3 regions of the Nocardiopsis sp. NPDC101807 genome follow, and region 3 is predicted to be linked to each of the others. Evidence: riboswitches for the same ligand, from Rfam matches in the RefSeq annotation. Region 3 holds a riboswitch; each other region holds the start of a gene.
The links. Region 3 has a riboswitch for cobalamin ahead of cobN (cobaltochelatase subunit CobN). Riboswitches for the same ligand answer to the same signal wherever they lie in the genome.

Region 1 (5,447 bases), on a different contig from region 3:
CGGTCCCCGCCGAGCCCTGCGACGCCTTCACCGAGCAGGTCGTGGCCGACTTCCTCGTCACCGACGGCGGCAACAAGTCCGTCCGCGACGAGAACTCGTACTGCGACACCCTGGACGCCACCCTGCCGGAGGGCAACGCCCCCGGCGGCTACGCCTCCTTCGAGATCGTGTACCAGACCCCCTACTCCGCCGCCGACTCCGTCGAGGCCGCCACGAGCCAGTTCCAGGACACGGTCGCCCAGATCACCGGCGAGAGCGAGTACAGCACCCTGTACGACGCCGGCGACGTGGAGGAGAGCAAGGAGGTGGAGCTCGGCGATGAGGCCCACTACATCGTCACGAAGTACGACTTCCTCGGCGACCTCGTCCCGGAGGCCGTGCTGCTGGTCAGGACCGCGAACCTGAACATCCAGATCACCTACCAGCTCCACCCGTCCCTCACGGGCGACGACTCCGCCGAGGACCTGGTCCTCCCCGACAACCTCGAGGAGATCATGCTCAACGCCGGCGCCGACGCGCTGGCCGTGGTCGGCACCTGACCGGTCCACCGCAGGAGCGGGGAGGGGACGCGGCGTCGCCGCGTCCCCTCCCCGTCCGCGTCGTCCCGTGCCCGGCCGGAGGCCCCGGGCGCCCGCGCGCGGAGACCGTCGGCCGCCTCGGCCCCGAGCTGCCCGGCCCGGGCACGGGGCGCCCCGCTAGCGGGCGCCGGTCAGGTCGGCGCGCACCCGGCGGGCGGCCTCCACCATGTTGCGCAGGGCCTGCTCCGCCTCGGCGTAGCCGCGCGTCTTGAGACCGCAGTCGGGGTTGACCCACAGGCTCCCGGCGTCGATGTGCGCGACGGCCAGCCGCAGCGAGCCCTCGATCTCCTCCACGGACGGCACCCTGGGTGAGTGGATGTCGTACACGCCGGGCCCGATCCCCCGCTTGTAGCCGCGGCGGCCCAGGTCCTCCACCAGCTCCATCCGGGAGCGGGCGGCCTCGACGCTGGTCACGTCGGCGTCCAGCGCCTCGATGCCGCCGACGATGAGGCCGAACTCCGAGTAGCACATGTGCGTGTGGATCGTCGTGGACGGCGACACACCGGACGTGGCCAGGCGGAAGGAGTTCACCGCCCAGTCCAGGTAGGCGGCGCGCTGCTCCTCGCGCAGCGGCAGGAGCTCGCGCAGGGCCGCCTCGTCCACCTGGATGTGGCGGATGCCCGCGCGCTCCAGGTCGGCGACCTCGTCCCTCAGGGCCAGGCCCACCTGGCGGGCGGTGTCGCCCAGCGGCTGGTCGGTGCGCACGAACGACCAGGCGAGCATGGTCACGGGACCGGTCAGCATGCCCTTGACCGGCTTGTCGGTGCGCGACTGGGCGTAGGTGATCCACTCGACGGTCATCGGCTCGGGGCGCGAGACGTCGCCGAACAGGATCGGCGGGCGGACGCACCGCGAACCGTAGGACTGCACCCAGCCGTTCTCGGTGGTGGCGTAGCCCTCCAGCTGCTCGGCGAAGTACTGGACCATGTCGTTGCGCTCGGGCTCGCCGTGCACGAGCACGTCCAGCCCGATCTCCTCCTGGAGCGCGACGACCCGGTCGATCTCCGTGCGGAGGATCCGCGTGTAGGCGTCCTCCGCCAGCGCGCCCCGCCGGTGCGCGGCGCGGGCGCGGCGCAGTTCCGCGGTCTGGGGGAACGACCCGATGGTGGTCGTGGTCAACGGCGTGTCCGTGGGGGCGCCCCTGTCCTGGGGGCGCTCATAGGCGTCCGGGCCCAGGGCGTCCAGGCGGGCGCGCACGCGGGCGTCCGTGAAGGCCGGGCCGCCGCCGGCGCCGCCCGCCGCGTACTCGGCCTCGGCCCCCTCCGAGAGGACGCGGCCGAGGAGGGCCGTCTCGTACGCCTTCTGCTTGGCGAAGGCCAGGGCCCCGCGCAGCTCGGGGGCGAGGGAGGTCTCCGCGTCGAGGTCGATCGGCACGTGCAGGAGCGAGCAGGACGTGCTCACCGTCAGCTCGTCCGTGAGGGCGAGCAGGGTGCCCAGCGTGGCCACGGCCGCCGGGACATCGGTCCGCCAGACGTTGCGGCCCTCCACCACCCCTGCGACCAGGCGGGTGCCGCCGAGGCCCGAGACCTTGACGAGGTCGTCGACGCCCTCGCCGTCGGTGACCAGGTCCAGGCCGACGGCCTCCACCGGGGAGTCCTTCAGGATCCGCAGGGCGGGAGCCCCGATGGAGCCGAAGTAGGTCGAGACCAGGAGCGAGGGACGCTCGGCGAGGGAGCCCAGGCGCTGGTAGACGCGCTCCAGGAGCCCGACGGCGGCGCGCCCCTCGTCGGTGGCGAGGATCGGCTCGTCCAGCTGCACCTCGGCGGCCCCGGCGGCCGAGAGGCCGGCGAGGAGCTGGGCGTAGGCGTCCAGGAGCTGGTCGAGCAGCTCGACGGGGCGCCAGCCCTCGGGGGCGTCGTCCGCGGCCTTGGCCAGCAGGAGGAAGGTGAGCGGACCCACCAGGACCGGGCGGGTCGGGAAACCCGCCTCGGCCGCCTCACGGAACTCGGCGACGGGCTTGTCGCCGACCAGGCGCGGGCGGGTGCTCGGCGACAGCTCGGGGACCAGGTAGTGGTAGTTGGTGTCGAACCACTTGGTCATCTCCAGCGGCGGGGCCCCCTGCTCGCCGCGGGCGAGGGCGAAGTAGCGGCGCAGCTCCTCGTCGCGGTCGCCGGCGGCGGCCGGCGAGGTGAACCGGGAGGGCACCAGGTCGAACAGGACCGCGGTGTCCAGGACGTGGTCGTAGTACGAGAACGTGTTGGACGGGATGTCGTCGACGCCCGCCTCGCGCAGCTGGGCGTAGACGCCCAGGCGCAGGTCGGCGGCGATGCCGTCCAGCTCCTCCGCGGTGGTCTCGCCCTTCCAGTACGACTCGCAGGCGCGCTTGAGTTCTCGGTTCGGGCCGATCCTGGGGTAGCCGTGCACGGTGGAGCGCACGGACGGCCGGGAGGCCTCGGGGGTGACGGGCATGAGCTTCTCTCCCTCGTCGAAAGCCGGGTACCGGCCGCGGGGGTGAGCGAGGACGCGGGCATGCGCGGGGACCACGCCGTGGGCGTGTCGCCTGCCGCCGCTCCTCGGCCCTCCCTCGGGGCACGGGACCACCGGCGGCACGGGTGCGCCGCCGGGTGGAGGCAGGTCTTCGGACTCGGGGGCGCGGACGGCGCGGACGCCGTCCTCCTACTGGCCGCCGCTTCCCGGTTTCCGACCTTTCCGACCGGATTACCAGTGCTTATGGCGACGTTCGTTCCCTCATACCGCTGCGGGGCAGTCCCGGAGTCCCACCGGGTTCCCTCTTGCGACACACCCCTCCCCTTCCGGGCGCGGCCCGGGCTCTGGGGTGGAGCATGTACCTTCCACGCCTGCAAGTATAGGGAGCACCCCTCCGCCCCTGTACCCGGCGTGCTGCCCTGTGCCACCGGCCGGAAACGGCGCGAACCCCTGTTGCGCGGTCGGCGTCACAACCGACATGAAACGTCGCGCGGCCGAGCCCTCCCCCGCGCTCCCCGCGATCGTTCGTCTGAAGATGTACGTGGAGAACCCCTGGTGAACAAGCAGTCCCATCCGACCATGGCCCCCGATCACCCCCTGTCCACGATCGCGGTCGCGCTGGCGGTCGTCGCGGGGCTGGTCTGGCTGACCGCCGCCCCGCCCGGCGTGCTCGCCTCCGCGCCCGTGGGCGACACGGGCCCCGACTCGGCGGACGGCGGGCCCGAGGCGGACCCGCCCGCCGCCGGCGAGCCCGACGGGCTGACGGTGGTCGACCCCGACGACGTGGTGGACCTGGGCGAGGCCGAGCTCGCCCGCGAGGGCGGGGTGGCCGTGGAGGTCTCCTACCCGGTCGTCCCCAACGCCGCCCCCCTGAGCGACTTCCTGGACCGCGCGCTGGCCGCAGAGGTGGACGCCTTCGAGGCGGCCAACCCCGGTGCGGTCTCCTTCGAGTCCGCGTGGAACCTGACGGCGGCCAACGACGACATCGTCGGGGTCCGCGTGACCCGCGAGGAGACCGACTCCGAGGGGACCCGTGAGGGATACACCACCTACTGGTACGACGCCCTCGCCGGCTCGACCCACCCCTCCACCGCCCTGATCGCCGGCCAGCACGAACTGGAGGAGCTGAACGGCCTCGTGCGGGACGCCCTCCCCGGGAGCGCGGCCCCGGACGCGGTGCACCCGGTCGCCTCGCTGTACGACTCCGTGGGGTTCAACCCCGCCGGCGACCTCGTCGTGGAGTTCGACGCGGGACAGGTCGCCCCCGTGGGAGAGGGCAGGACCCACGCCGTGGTCGCCGCCTCGGAGGCCGCCCCCCTGCTGTCGGACCTGGGAGAGCGCGCGCTGCGCTCGGCGACCCGGGGCGTCCGTGACTTCGCCGTCGCGGCCCCGCCCCGGGAGGAGGAGGGCGGCCGGGAGACGGCCGCCCCCGGGATCCTGCCCCCCGCGGACGAGGACGTCGACTGCTCCGCCCCCGGGTCCAAGTGCGTGGCCCTGACCTACGACGACGGCCCGGGCGGGCGCACGCCCGAACTGCTGGACATCCTGGCCGAGTACGACGCCCGCGCGACGTTCTTCGTCACCGGCTACCCGGTCATGGAGGATCCGCGCACCGTGAGGCGCACCTACGCGGAGGGCCACGAACTGGCCAACCACACCCTCTCCCACCCCGACCTGGCCGGGCTCGGCGCGGGCGGGATCCGCTCGGACCTCGAAACCGTGCAGGCCCTGGTGTACCGCGAGACCGGGTACACCATGGACCTCATGAGGCCCCCCTACGGTTCCACCGACGAGGGGGTCGCCTCGGTGACCGCGGACATGGGCCTGGCCCAGATCCTGTGGAGCATCGACACCAACGACTGGAAGGACCGCAAGGCGTCGGTGGTCGCGGACCGCGCCGTCGACGGCGCCTCCCCCGGGGCGATCATCCTCATGCACGACATCCACGACACGACGGTCGACGCCTCCCGCGCGATCGTCCGGGAACTGGACGAGCGCGGCTACACCATGGTCACCGTCTCCCAGCTGCTCGGCGCCACCGAGCCGGGCCGGACCTACCTCGACGGGGCCCCCGAGTCCCCCGCCGACACCGAAGGGGACGGCGGGGAGACGGAGGGGAGCGAGGCGGCCTGAGGCCGGCCCGCTCCCGGGGCCGACGGGTCCCCGGGGACCCCGGCCGCGACGCTCCGGGCGGGCACGGACCGCACCCCCTGTTGTGGCGGTGACCACATGTGGTCACCGCCACAGGCGCACGGACGCCGTCCCCTATGTTGCTCCCATCAACCGCGCAAGCATGCGCGCAGGGATGAGGGAGACCGGTGTTGTCGACGAGCCGAGTCCGTCCTGGCCAGACCGGTCCCCGTCGGGGCCCCGACCGGGGCTCGGGACCCCGGCGCCCCGGAGAGGCCGCACGAGGCGCGGCGCTCCGGGCCGGCTCGGCGG
Region 2 (5,447 bases), on a different contig from region 3:
GAACTCGACCGTTGGGAATTCCACGCTGTCCGGTCCGGTGAGCACGGACGGGTCGCAGCCCAACTCCTGGACCTGGCCAACCGGGTCGACTCGGGGAGCGAGGTCTCGCGCGCGGAGCTGTTCGTGCGCGCGGGGGAGCAGTGGGAGATCGCCCAGGAGTTCGAGCGCGCCTGCTCGGCCTACCAGCGGGCGATCGACGACGGCGGGGCCACGGTGATCGACGCCCGTGCGCTCAGCGCCGGGGCACTCCTGCAACTGGACGAGGTCGACCAGGCCTACGCCCACCTCAAACGCCTGGAGGGCGAGGACCCGCCCGGTCTCCAGACCTTCATCCACGTCGCGGAGGCACTGTACGCGCACGACGACCTGGAGGGCGCCGAGCGGTGGGCGACGGCCGGCGCGCACCGGTTCCTCGACCGGGCCTCCTCGCCCTACGTCCGCGACCTCCTGGTGGAGCTCCTGCGCATCCGGTTCCGCATCCGCACCGACCTGGGGCTGTCCGAGGACCGGCTGGACCGCAGACTCGACGAGGAGTGACCACGGCCGCAGGACGCCGGCGCCCCGCGCGGCCTTCCGGGCCGGGACGCTCCCGCCGGACCCCGGCGGAGTGAGCTTTCCGACGTGCGGGCGTGCCGCCGACACGCCCGGGACGGCGGGGGCGCCGATCTCCGCCCGACCGCTCCGGGCCCGGCCCGGAACGGAACGGGTACGGCCGTGTGGTCAGCGGCGCCGGTTCGCCGGGCGCCGTCCGAACCGCCCCGGAAGCGGTGTTCCGGGCGTTCGTCCGCCCCTTCGGAGGCGGTCCCGGTCCCGGGGAGCCCCGGCGACGATCTAGGCTGTGTCCGGTCGCCTCCCAGCTGCCCCGACGAGGAGCGACATCCCCCTGAACCGGGTGTCCGAGGCCCCCTCATACCACGGCCCACGCGTGTGTTCGACGATCGTCGAAGAATCCGAGAAATCGATGACACGCCATCATCTTGCGGTGTTCCAACGCAGGGCCCCCTAGATGTAGTATCTGTCCCGCTGGTGGTTCACCCCTCGGGGTGAGGCAAGAGGGAACCCGGTGCGAAGCCGGGGCTGCCCCGCAGCGGTAAGTGGGAACGAAGCCGTCACAGGCACTGGGGACCCCCGAAGGCCCCGGGAAGCGACGGTGCGTAGGCCGCCCACGAGCCCGAAGACCTGCCACCGGTGCGCACGTGAGCGTGCGCCGACGACGGGGCTTCGAGGGTGAGCCGCCGCGACCCACCGGTCGGACGACCGCACGCACCCGGTGCGTCGGTCCCCCGGTGCGTGCCGCGCACCTTGCCCATCGTGTCCCCTCCCCGCCGGGACTCTTCTACCGAGGTTGGAGCCGCTGTATGACCCTTGACGTCGAGGCCGTGCCCGTATCCGTTCGGCCCGAGCCGACCAACGAGGGCGCGCCCCCCGCCGCCGTCGACCGGATCGAGCACGTCGTGACCGAGGCCTGTGCGAGGCTCACCGGTGTTTCGGCGGAGAAGGTCCTCACCGAGGCCCGCCGCGGCTTCTACCCCGGCATCCCCGACTCCGAGGTCGAGCTCGCCCTGGTCATGGCCGCCCGCAGCTTCGTGGAGGTCGACCCGGACTACTCGTTCGTGGCCGCCCGCCTGCTGCTGGACAAGCTGCGCCGTGAGGCCCTCACCTTCATCAGCGGCGCCCCCGACGCCGCCGGGCAGTCCGAGATGGGCGAGCGCTACGCCGCCTACCTGGCCGCCTACGTCGGCCGCGGCATCGACCTGGGGCAGCTCGACCCGGCACTCGCCGGTTTCGACCTGGAGCGCCTGGGCGCCGCCCTGCGGCCCGAGCGCGACGAGCAGTTCACCTTCCTCGGCATCCAGACCCTCTACGACCGCTACTTCCTGCACAGCGACGAGGTCCGCTACGAGCTGCCGCAGGCGTTCTTCATGCGCGTCGCCATGGGGCTGGCCCTCAAGGAGGACGACCGCGAGGCCCGCGCCATCGAGTTCTACGAGCTGCTGTCCTCGTTCGACTTCATGGCCTCCACGCCCACCCTGTTCAACGCCGGCACGGTGCGCGCGCAGCTGTCCTCCTGCTTCCTCACCACCGTCGGCGACGACCTCCAGGCCATCTTCCACGGCATCAGCAACAACGCGATGCTGTCCAAGTACTCGGGCGGGCTCGGCAACGACTGGACCCCGGTGCGCGGCCTCGGCTCGCACATCCGCGGCACCAACGGCAAGAGCCAGGGCGTCGTCCCGTTCCTGAAGATCGCCAACGACACCGCCGTCGCGGTCAACCAGGGCGGCAAGCGCAAGGGCGCCGTGTGCGCCTACCTGGAGACCTGGCACATCGACATCGAGGAGTTCCTCGACCTCCGCAAGAACACCGGCGACGACCGCCGCCGCACCCACGACATGAACACCGCGAACTGGGTTCCGGACCTGTTCATGCAGCGTGTGGAGCAGGGCGGCAGCTGGACCCTGTTCTCGCCGGACGAGGTCCCCGACCTGCACGACAAGTACGGCACCGACTTCGCCGAGGCCTACGAGAAGTACGAGGCCGCCGCCGAGGAGGGCCGGATCAAGGTCGCCAAGAAGATCCCCGCGGTCGACCTCTGGCGGCGCATGCTGACCATGCTGTTCGAGACCGGGCACCCCTGGATCACCTTCAAGGACCCGTCCAACCTGCGCTCGCCGCAGCAGCACGTCGGCGTCGTGCACTCCTCCAACCTGTGCACCGAGATCACGCTGAACACCAGCGCCGACGAGGTCGCCGTCTGCAACCTGGGCTCGGTCAACCTGGCCCAGCACGTGGGCCCCGACGGCCTGGACGCCGAGCGCCTGCGCCGCACCGTCCGCACCGCCGTGCGCATGCTCGACAACGTCATCGACGTGAACTTCTACACGATCCCCGAGGCGCGCCGCGCGAACATGCGCCACCGTCCGGTGGGCCTCGGCCTGATGGGCTTCCAGGACGCCCTGTTCAAGCTGCGCACCCCGTTCGCCTCCGAGGGCGCGGTGACGTTCGCCGACGAGAGCATGGAGCTGATCAGCTACTACGCCATCGAGGCGTCCATGGAGCTGGCCTCCGAGCGCGGCTCCTACGAGTCCTTCGAGGGCTCGCTGTGGAGCCGGGGCGTCCTGCCGATCGACTCGCTGCGGCTCCTCGCCGACTCCCGCGGCGGCGACCTGGACATGGACCGGGGCGAGACCCTCGACTGGGACTCGCTGCGCGAGCGCGTGCGGTCCACCGGGATGCGCAACTCCAACGTCATGGCGATCGCGCCCACCGCGACCATCGCCAACATCACCGGCGTCGGCCAGTCGATCGAGCCGCTCTACCGGAACCTGTACGTCAAGTCGAACATGTCCGGCGACTTCACCGTCGTCAACCCGTACCTGATCCGGGACCTCAAGGCGCGCGGCCTGTGGGACGACGACATGGTCTCGGCGCTGAAGATGCACGACGGCAGCCTCGGCGCCATCGACCGCGTCCCGGACGACCTCAAGGCCCTGTACGCGACCGCGTTCGAGATCGACCCCGAGTGGCTGGTGGACGCGGGATCGCGCCGCCAGAAGTGGATCGACCAGGCCCAGTCCCTGAACCTGTACATGGCGGCCCCGAGCGGCAGGAAGCTCGACACCCTCTACCGCCGCGCGTGGCGCTCCGGTCTCAAGACCACCTACTACCTGCGCTCGCAGAGCGCCACGCACGTGGAGAAGAGCACGCTCAAGGGCACCGACGGCCGCCTCAACTCGGTCGCCGCGACCCCGGGCGCCCCGGCGCCCGCCCCCGCCCCCGTCCCCGAGCCGGTCGCGGCTCCCGCGGCCGTGAACACCGAGGTCGAGGACGAGTTCGAGATCGTCGACGGCCAGGCCTGCTCCATCGACGACCCCGAGTGCGAGGCCTGCCAGTAGGGCGTGAGGCCCGGGGCCGCCCGCAGGCGGCCCCGGGCCGGTCCGGCCACCCCGCCGGGCCGTGCCCGCGGCGGCGCCGCGCCCCGCTCCCGACAACGACTTTCCGGCCCGACCGGAGAACGGAAGAACCCCAGCATGACCGCAGTCTCCGAGAACAACGCCAGCGCCACCAGCGGCCTGGGTGAGATCGAACGCGACGCCGCGCGCGTCAACGTCGACGACAAGGCGATGATCAACGCCCGCGCCGACGTCAACCAGCTGCTCCCGCTCAAGTACACGTGGGCGTGGGAGAAGTACCTCGCGGGCTGCAACAACCACTGGATGCCCACCGAGGTCGCCATGCAGGCCGACATCGCGCTATGGAAGTCCAAGGACGGGCTGACCGAGGACGAGCGCCTGATGCTCAAGCGCAACCTCGGCTTCTTCGCGACCGCCGAGTCGCTGGTGGCCAACAACATCGTCCTGGCCGTGTACCGCCAGCTCACCAACCCGGAGTGCCGCCAGTACCTGCTGCGCCAGGCCTTCGAGGAGGCGGTGCACACCCACACCTTCCAGTACATCTGCGAGAGCCTGGGCCTGGACGAGGGCGAGCTCTTCAACATGTACCGGGAGGTCCCGTCGATCACGGCGAAGGACGCCTGGGCGCTCAAGTACACCCAGAACCTGGAGAACCCGGAGTTCCGCACCGGCACGCCGGAGGCCGACCAGGCGTTCCTGCGCGACCTGGTGGCGTTCTACGTGATCTTCGAGGGCATGTGGTTCTACACCGGCTTCGCGCAGATCCTGTCGCTGGGCCGCCGCAACAAGATGATCGGCATCGCGGAGCAGTACCAGTACATCCTGCGCGACGAGTCGATCCACCTGAACTTCGGCATCGACGTGATCAACCAGATCAAGATCGAGAACCCGCACCTGTGGAGCGAGGAGTTCCAGGGCGAGGTCCGGCAGATGCTGGCGGAGGCGTGCGAGCTGGAGGTGGCGTACGGCCGCGAGACCATGCCGCGCGGCGTGCTCGGCCTCAACTCGGAGCTGTGCGAGAAGTACATGCACTTCATCACCGACCGCCGCGCCGAGCAGATCGGCCTGGCCCCCATCTTCGGCGAGACGGAGAACCCGTTCCCGTGGATGAGCGAGATGATGGACCTCCAGAAGGAGAAGAACTTCTTCGAGACCCGCGTCATCGAGTACCAGACCGGCGGCGGCCTGGACTGGGACTGAGGGCGCCCCGGCCCGCGTGAGGCGGGCCGGGCGGGGCTCTCCTCCCGGGGGGCGGACACGGCCTCCCCGGGGGCGGCCCGGATCGAGGCGCGCGATCCGGGCCGCTTCCGTGTGCGGGGGTGTCCCGCCCCGGTCCCCGTCGGAGGCGCCGGGGCACGGCCCTCAGCCCTTGGCGGTCCAGGTCATCCGGACGTTGAAGGTGGCCTCGCCGGTCCCCTTGACCACCACGACGTCCGCCTCGGCGCTCACGGTCACACCGAATTCGACCTCCGTCTCCGAGGGCGCCAGCGAGGAGGAGGAGAGCTCCTCCAGTTGCGCCGACACGGCCTCGGC
Region 3 (5,447 bases):
GGTAGACCTCGGTGAGGGCCTCCAGGGTGGCCGGGTCCGGCTCCGCCCACAGCCCGCGGCGCGCGGCCTCGTGCAGGCGCTCGACGATGCCGTGCAGCGCCCAGGGGTTGGAGCGGCGCAGGAACTCCTGGGTCTCGGCGTCCAGCACGTACTCGGCGGCGAGCTTCTCGTACATCCAGTCGTGCACGACCCCGGCCGTGGCGTCGAAGCCGAACAGGTAGTCGACGGTCGCGGCCAGCTCGAAGGCGCCCTTGTAGCCGTGCCGCCGCATGGCCGCGATCCAGCGGGGGTTGACCACCCGGGCGCGGAACACGCGGGCGGTCTCGTCCGCCAGGGGCCGTGTGCGCACCGCGTCGGGCGAGGTGGAGTCGCCGACGTAGGCCTTGGGGTCGGCCCCGCTGAGGGCGCGCACGGTGGCGATCATGCCGCCGTGGTACTGGAAGTAGTCGTCGGAGTCGGCGATGTCGTGCTCGGCGCTGTCGATGTTCTTCGCGGCGACCTTGATCCGGCGGTAGTTGGTCCGCATGTCGTCGGCCGCGGGCACGCCGGCGAGGTCGCGGCCGTACGCGAAACCGCCCCAGGCCGTGTAGACCTCGGCGAGGTCGCGGTCGTCGCGCCAGTTGCCGGACTCCACGACCTGGAGGATGCCCGCGCCGTAGGAGCCGGGGGCGGAGCCGAAGATCCGGGTGGTGGCGCGGCGCCGGTCGCCGTGCTCGGCCAGGTCGGCGTCGGTGTGGGCGCGCACGTAGTTCTGCTCTTCCGGCTCGTCGAGCCCGGCGACGAGGCCGACCGCGTCGTCCAGCATGGCGACCACGTGCGGGAAGGCGTCGCGGAAGAAGCCGGAGATGCGCACCGTGACGTCGATGCGCGGGCGCCCCAGCTCCTCCAGCGGCACCACGTGGAGCCGGCCGACCCGCCGGGAGGCCTCGTCCCACTCGGGCCGGACCCCGAGCAGGGCCAGGACCTCGGCGATGTCGTCGCCGGAGGTGCGCATCGCGGAGGTGCCCCACACCGACAGGCCGACCGACTCCGGGTAGGCGCCGGTCTCGTCCAGGTGGCGGCGCAGCAGGGACTCGGCCATGGCCTGGCCGGTCTGCCAGGCGAGCCGGGAGGGGACCGCGCGCGGGTCGACCGTGTAGAAGTTGCGGCCGGTCGGCAGCACGTTGACCAGTCCGCGCAGCGGGGAGCCGGACGGGCCCGCCGGGACGAAGCCGCCGTTCAGGGCGTGCAGGGCGTGGTCGATCTCGTCGGTGGTGCGGGCCAGCCGGGGCACCACCTGCTCGGCGGCGAACTCCAGGACGCGGCGCACCCCGGGGTCGTCGTGCACGCCCTCCGCGGCGGCGGGGTCCCATCCGGCGGCCTCCATGCGCTCGACGAGGCCGCGGGCCAGCGCCTCCACCGCGTCGACCTCCTGGGTGGGCGCGTCCTCCTTGAGGCCGAGGGCGGCGCGCAGGCCGGGCACCGCACCTCCCACGCCTCCCCAGACCTGGGCGGCGCGGAGCACGGACAGGACCAGGTTCACCCGGGCCGTGCCCTCCGGCGCCGCCCCCAGCACGTGCAGGCCGTCGCGGATCTGGGTGTCCTTGATCTCGCACAGCCAGCCGTCGACGTGCAGCAGGAAGTCGTCGAACTCCTCGTCGTCGGGCCGCTCGTCCAGACCCAGGTCGCGGTGCATCTCGGCGGCGCGCATCAGGGCCCAGATCTCGCCGCGGACCGCGGGCAGCTTGGCCGGGTCCATCGCCGCGATGTTGGCGTGCTCGTCGAGGAGCTGCTCCAGGCGCGCGATGTCGCCGTAGCTCTCCGCCCGGGCCATCGGGGGGATGAGGTGGTCGACGACCGTGGCGTGGGCGCGGCGCTTGGCCTGGGCCCCCTCCCCCGGGTCGTTGACCAGGAACGGGTAGACCAGCGGGAGATCCCCCAGGGCCGCGTCGGTGGCGCAGCCGGCGGAGAGCGCGGCGTTCTTCCCGGGCAGCCACTCCAGGGAGCCGTGCTTGCCCAGGTGCACGACGGCGTGCGCGCCGAACCCGTGCTCCAGCCAGCGGTAGGCCGCCAGGTAGTGGTGGCTGGGGGCCAGGTCGGGGTCGTGGTAGATCGCGATCGGGTTCTCGCCGAAACCGCGCGGAGGCTGCACCAGGACGACGACGTTGCCCGCCCGGAGGGCGGCCAGCACGAGTTCGCCCTGGTCGTTCACGTACAGCTCGCCGGGTGCGGCGCCCCACGCCTCGGTCATCGCCTCCTTCAGGGCCGGGTCCAGGTCCCGGGTCCAGGCGGCGTACTGCTCGGGGGTGATGCGTACGTGGGCCTCGGTGAGCTGGACGGAGGTCAGCCAGTCCTCGTCCTGGCCGCCCGCCTCGATCAGGGCGTGGATCAGGGCGTCGCCCGCCTCCGTCTCGTCGGGCAGGTCCAGGCCGGGAAGGGCGTCGGGTCCGCCCAGGTCGTAGCCCTCCTGGCGCAGGCGGCGCAGCAGGCGCACCAGGGAGCGGGGGGTGTCGAGCCCGACGGCGTTGCCGATGCGCGCGTGCTTGGTGGGATAGGCGGACAGGACCACGGCGATCCGCTTCTCGGCGGGCGGCACGTGCCGGAGCCGGGCGTGGGCGGCGGCGATCCCGGCCAGCCGTGTGCAGCGCTCGGGGTCGGCGACGTAGCGGGGCAGCCCGTCGCCGTCGATCTCCTTGAAGGAGAACGGCACCGTGATGATGCGGCCGTCGAACTCGGGGATGGCGATCTGGGTGGCCGAGTCGAGCGGGGTGACCCCGTCGTCGGATGCCTCCCAGTCCTCGCGTGAGCTGGTCAGGCACAGTCCCTGGAGGACGGGGACGTCCAGGGCGGCCATGCGCTCCACGTCCCAGGCCTCGTCGTCGCCGCCCGCGCCGGCGGACGCGGGCACGGTGCCGCCCGCCGCGAGGACCGTGACCACCAGGGCGTCGAAGCCGCCGAGCGCCTCGTAGAGGTCGTCGGGGGCCGAGCGCAACGACCCGGCGAAGACGGGGACGCCCACGGCCCGGCCGGTCGCGTCGACGGCGTCGGCCAGGGCGTGCGCGAACGCGGTGTTGCCGCCCGCCTCGTGGGCCCGGTAGTAGAGGATGCCCACCTTGGGCAGCCCCGGGTCGTGCGGCAGCTCGCGCTCGGCGAAGCCCCACGGCGGAAGCGCCGCCGGGGGCTCGAACCCCTCGCCGGTCAGCAGCACGGTGTCCGACAGGAAGGCGTGCAGGCGGCCGAGGTTGGCCGGACCGCCCTCGGCGAGGTAGCGGTGGGCCTCGGTCGCCACCCCGACGGGCACGGTGGAGTGCTCCATGAGCTCGGCGCTGGGCTGCTGCTCGCCGCTGAGGACCACCAGGGGCGTGCCCCGCTCGCGGACTGCGGCCAGGCCGGGCCACAGGTCGTGCGAGGAGCCCAGCAGGCGCACCACCACGAGGTCGGCGCGCCCGACGGCGCCGGTGAGCTCGGCGTCGGAGGCGCGGGACGGGTTGGCCCACAGGTAGGCGGCGCCGCTGGCCCGCGCGGACAGCAGATCGGTGTCGGACGTGGACAGCAGAGCGATCCGGACCGTCATGGCCGGGCTCCTCCCTCGGGGTTCTCGCCCCGTCGGCGGTCGGACTGCCCGGGCCAGTGTCTGGCTGCACCCCTCATCGGGGTGTCACAGTGGCGGAACCGCCCCGGACTCGCACCGGGTTCCTGTACCACGAGCAAAGGATTCACACTGTAGCCGGGAGCCCCTCCTCCGGTCCCGGCGGGGACGTCAGGAGCGGCCGGCCCGCCCCGGGGTGACGCGGCCCCGGCGCAGGAAGCGGACCACCGGGCCGTCGGTCCCCGGGGTGACCTCGGCCGGGACCCCGTACACCTCTCCGATGAGGTCGGAGGTCAGGACCTCGGAGGGTGTGCCCCCGGCGACCGCCCGGCCCTCCCGGAGCACGACCAGGCGGTCGCAGTACATCGCCGCCAGGTTGAGGTCGTGCAGGGCGACCACGGTGGTCACCGGCAGGCCCGTGACCAGCTCCAGCAGGTCGAGCTGGTACTGGATGTCGAGGTGGTTGGTGGGTTCGTCGAGCAGGAGCTCGCCGGGTTCCTGGGCCAGGGCCCGGGCGATCTGGGCGCGCTGGCGCTCGCCGCCGGACAGGGTGTGCCAGGACTGGTCGGCCCGGTCCGCCAGTCCGGTGCGCTCCAGCGCCCGCGCCACGGCCTCCAGGTCGGCCGCGGTCATGGGCGTCCAGGACCGGCGGTGCGGGATGCGACCCAGGGCCACCACCTCGCGGACCGTCAGCTCGGTCTGGGTGTGCGCCTGCTGCTGGACGGCGGCCACGCGCCGTGCCACGGCCCGGCGGCCGACCCGGTCCAGCGGCCGGCCGTCCAGGGTGACCACCCCGGCGGAGGGACCGAGCACCCCGGCGAGCAGCCGCAGCAGGGTGGACTTGCCCGAACCGTTGGGGCCCAGCAGTCCGACGGTCTCGCCGGGGCGGGTGGCGAGGGTGACGCCGTCGAGCACGAGCCGGCCGCCGATCCCGAGGCTGACCCGGTCGGCGCGCAGCCCCTCCCCGGGGGCCTGGACGGGGTGGTTCACGTCTTCCTCCTCACTCGGTACAGCACGGCGACGAAGGCGGGCACCCCGATGAGGGAGGTGACCACCCCCACCGGGATCTCCTGCGGGTCCAGCGCGGTCCGGGCGACCGTGTCCACCCACACCAGGAAGACCGCCCCCGCCAGCGCGGTGACCGGCAGGAGCCGGGCGTGGGAGGAACCGGTGAGGGCCCGTGCGGCGTGCGGCAGGACCAGCCCCACGAAACCGATCGCGCCGGTGGAGCTGACCAGCACCGCCGTGAGCAGCGCGGTGGCGCTCAGCAGCAGCGTGCGGGCCCGGCCCACCCGGACGCCCAGGTTCGCCGCGGCCTCCTCGCCGAACGCGAAGGCGTCCAGGGTGGTGGTGTGGGCGAGGCAGACGGCGAGCACGAGGCACAGCACCGCGGCGCACAGGAGCACGTCGGTCCACCCGGCGCCGCTGAGGGAGCCCAGCAGCCAGAACAGCACCGCGCGCGTGGTGTCGGCGTCCGCCGAGGTCAGCACGATGAACGAGGTCAGCGCCGAGAACAGCTGCATGGCCGCGACCCCGGACAGCACGACGCGGTCCATGCTCCCTCCGAGGCTGTGGCTGAGCACCATCACCATGCCGAAGGAGAGCAGGGCGCCCGCGAAGGCCCCCGCCGGGAGCGAGACCGCTCCGACGCCCCAGCCGAGCACGGTCACGAGGACCGCCCCGGTGGAGGCGCCGGAGGAGACCCCGAGCACGAAGGGGTCCGCCAGCGGGTTGCGGAGCAGGGACTGCATGACCGCGCCGCACACGGCCAGGCCGGCCCCGCAGACCGCGGCGAGCAGGGTGCGGGGCATGCGCAGGTTCCACACGATGCCCTCGCGCAGCTGCGTCAGAGGGCTCTCACCCCACCCGAACCGGGCGG

Region 1: another riboswitch for cobalamin. It lies ahead of metE (5-methyltetrahydropteroyltriglutamate--homocysteine S-methyltransferase); the one in region 3 lies ahead of cobN (cobaltochelatase subunit CobN).
Region 2: another riboswitch for cobalamin. It lies ahead of ACIRPH_RS19890 (ribonucleoside-diphosphate reductase subunit alpha); the one in region 3 lies ahead of cobN (cobaltochelatase subunit CobN).

Annotation. Positions count from the first base shown of each region.
Region 1 covers NZ_JBIWMK010000001.1:819,317-824,763, forward strand. The annotation lists gene ACIRPH_RS03590 (DUF3558 domain-containing protein) at 1-539, shown strand, start outside; gene metE (5-methyltetrahydropteroyltriglutamate--homocysteine S-methyltransferase) at 696-2,987, opposite strand; cobalamin riboswitch at 3,151-3,312, opposite strand; gene ACIRPH_RS03600 (polysaccharide deacetylase family protein) at 3,585-5,138, shown strand; gene ACIRPH_RS03605 (polysaccharide deacetylase family protein) at 5,327-5,447, shown strand, end outside.
Region 2 covers NZ_JBIWMK010000006.1:228,862-234,308, forward strand. The annotation lists gene ACIRPH_RS19885 (hypothetical protein) at 1-537, shown strand, start outside; cobalamin riboswitch at 1,011-1,202, shown strand; gene ACIRPH_RS19890 (ribonucleoside-diphosphate reductase subunit alpha) at 1,359-3,896, shown strand; gene ACIRPH_RS19895 (ribonucleotide-diphosphate reductase subunit beta) at 4,032-5,114, shown strand; gene ACIRPH_RS19900 (CU044_2847 family protein) at 5,277-5,447, opposite strand, start outside.
Region 3 covers NZ_JBIWMK010000009.1:195,887-201,333, forward strand. The annotation lists gene cobN (cobaltochelatase subunit CobN) at 1-3,553, opposite strand, end outside; cobalamin riboswitch at 3,587-3,726, opposite strand; gene ACIRPH_RS26015 (ABC transporter ATP-binding protein) at 3,740-4,558, opposite strand; gene ACIRPH_RS26020 (FecCD family ABC transporter permease) at 4,555-5,447, opposite strand, start outside.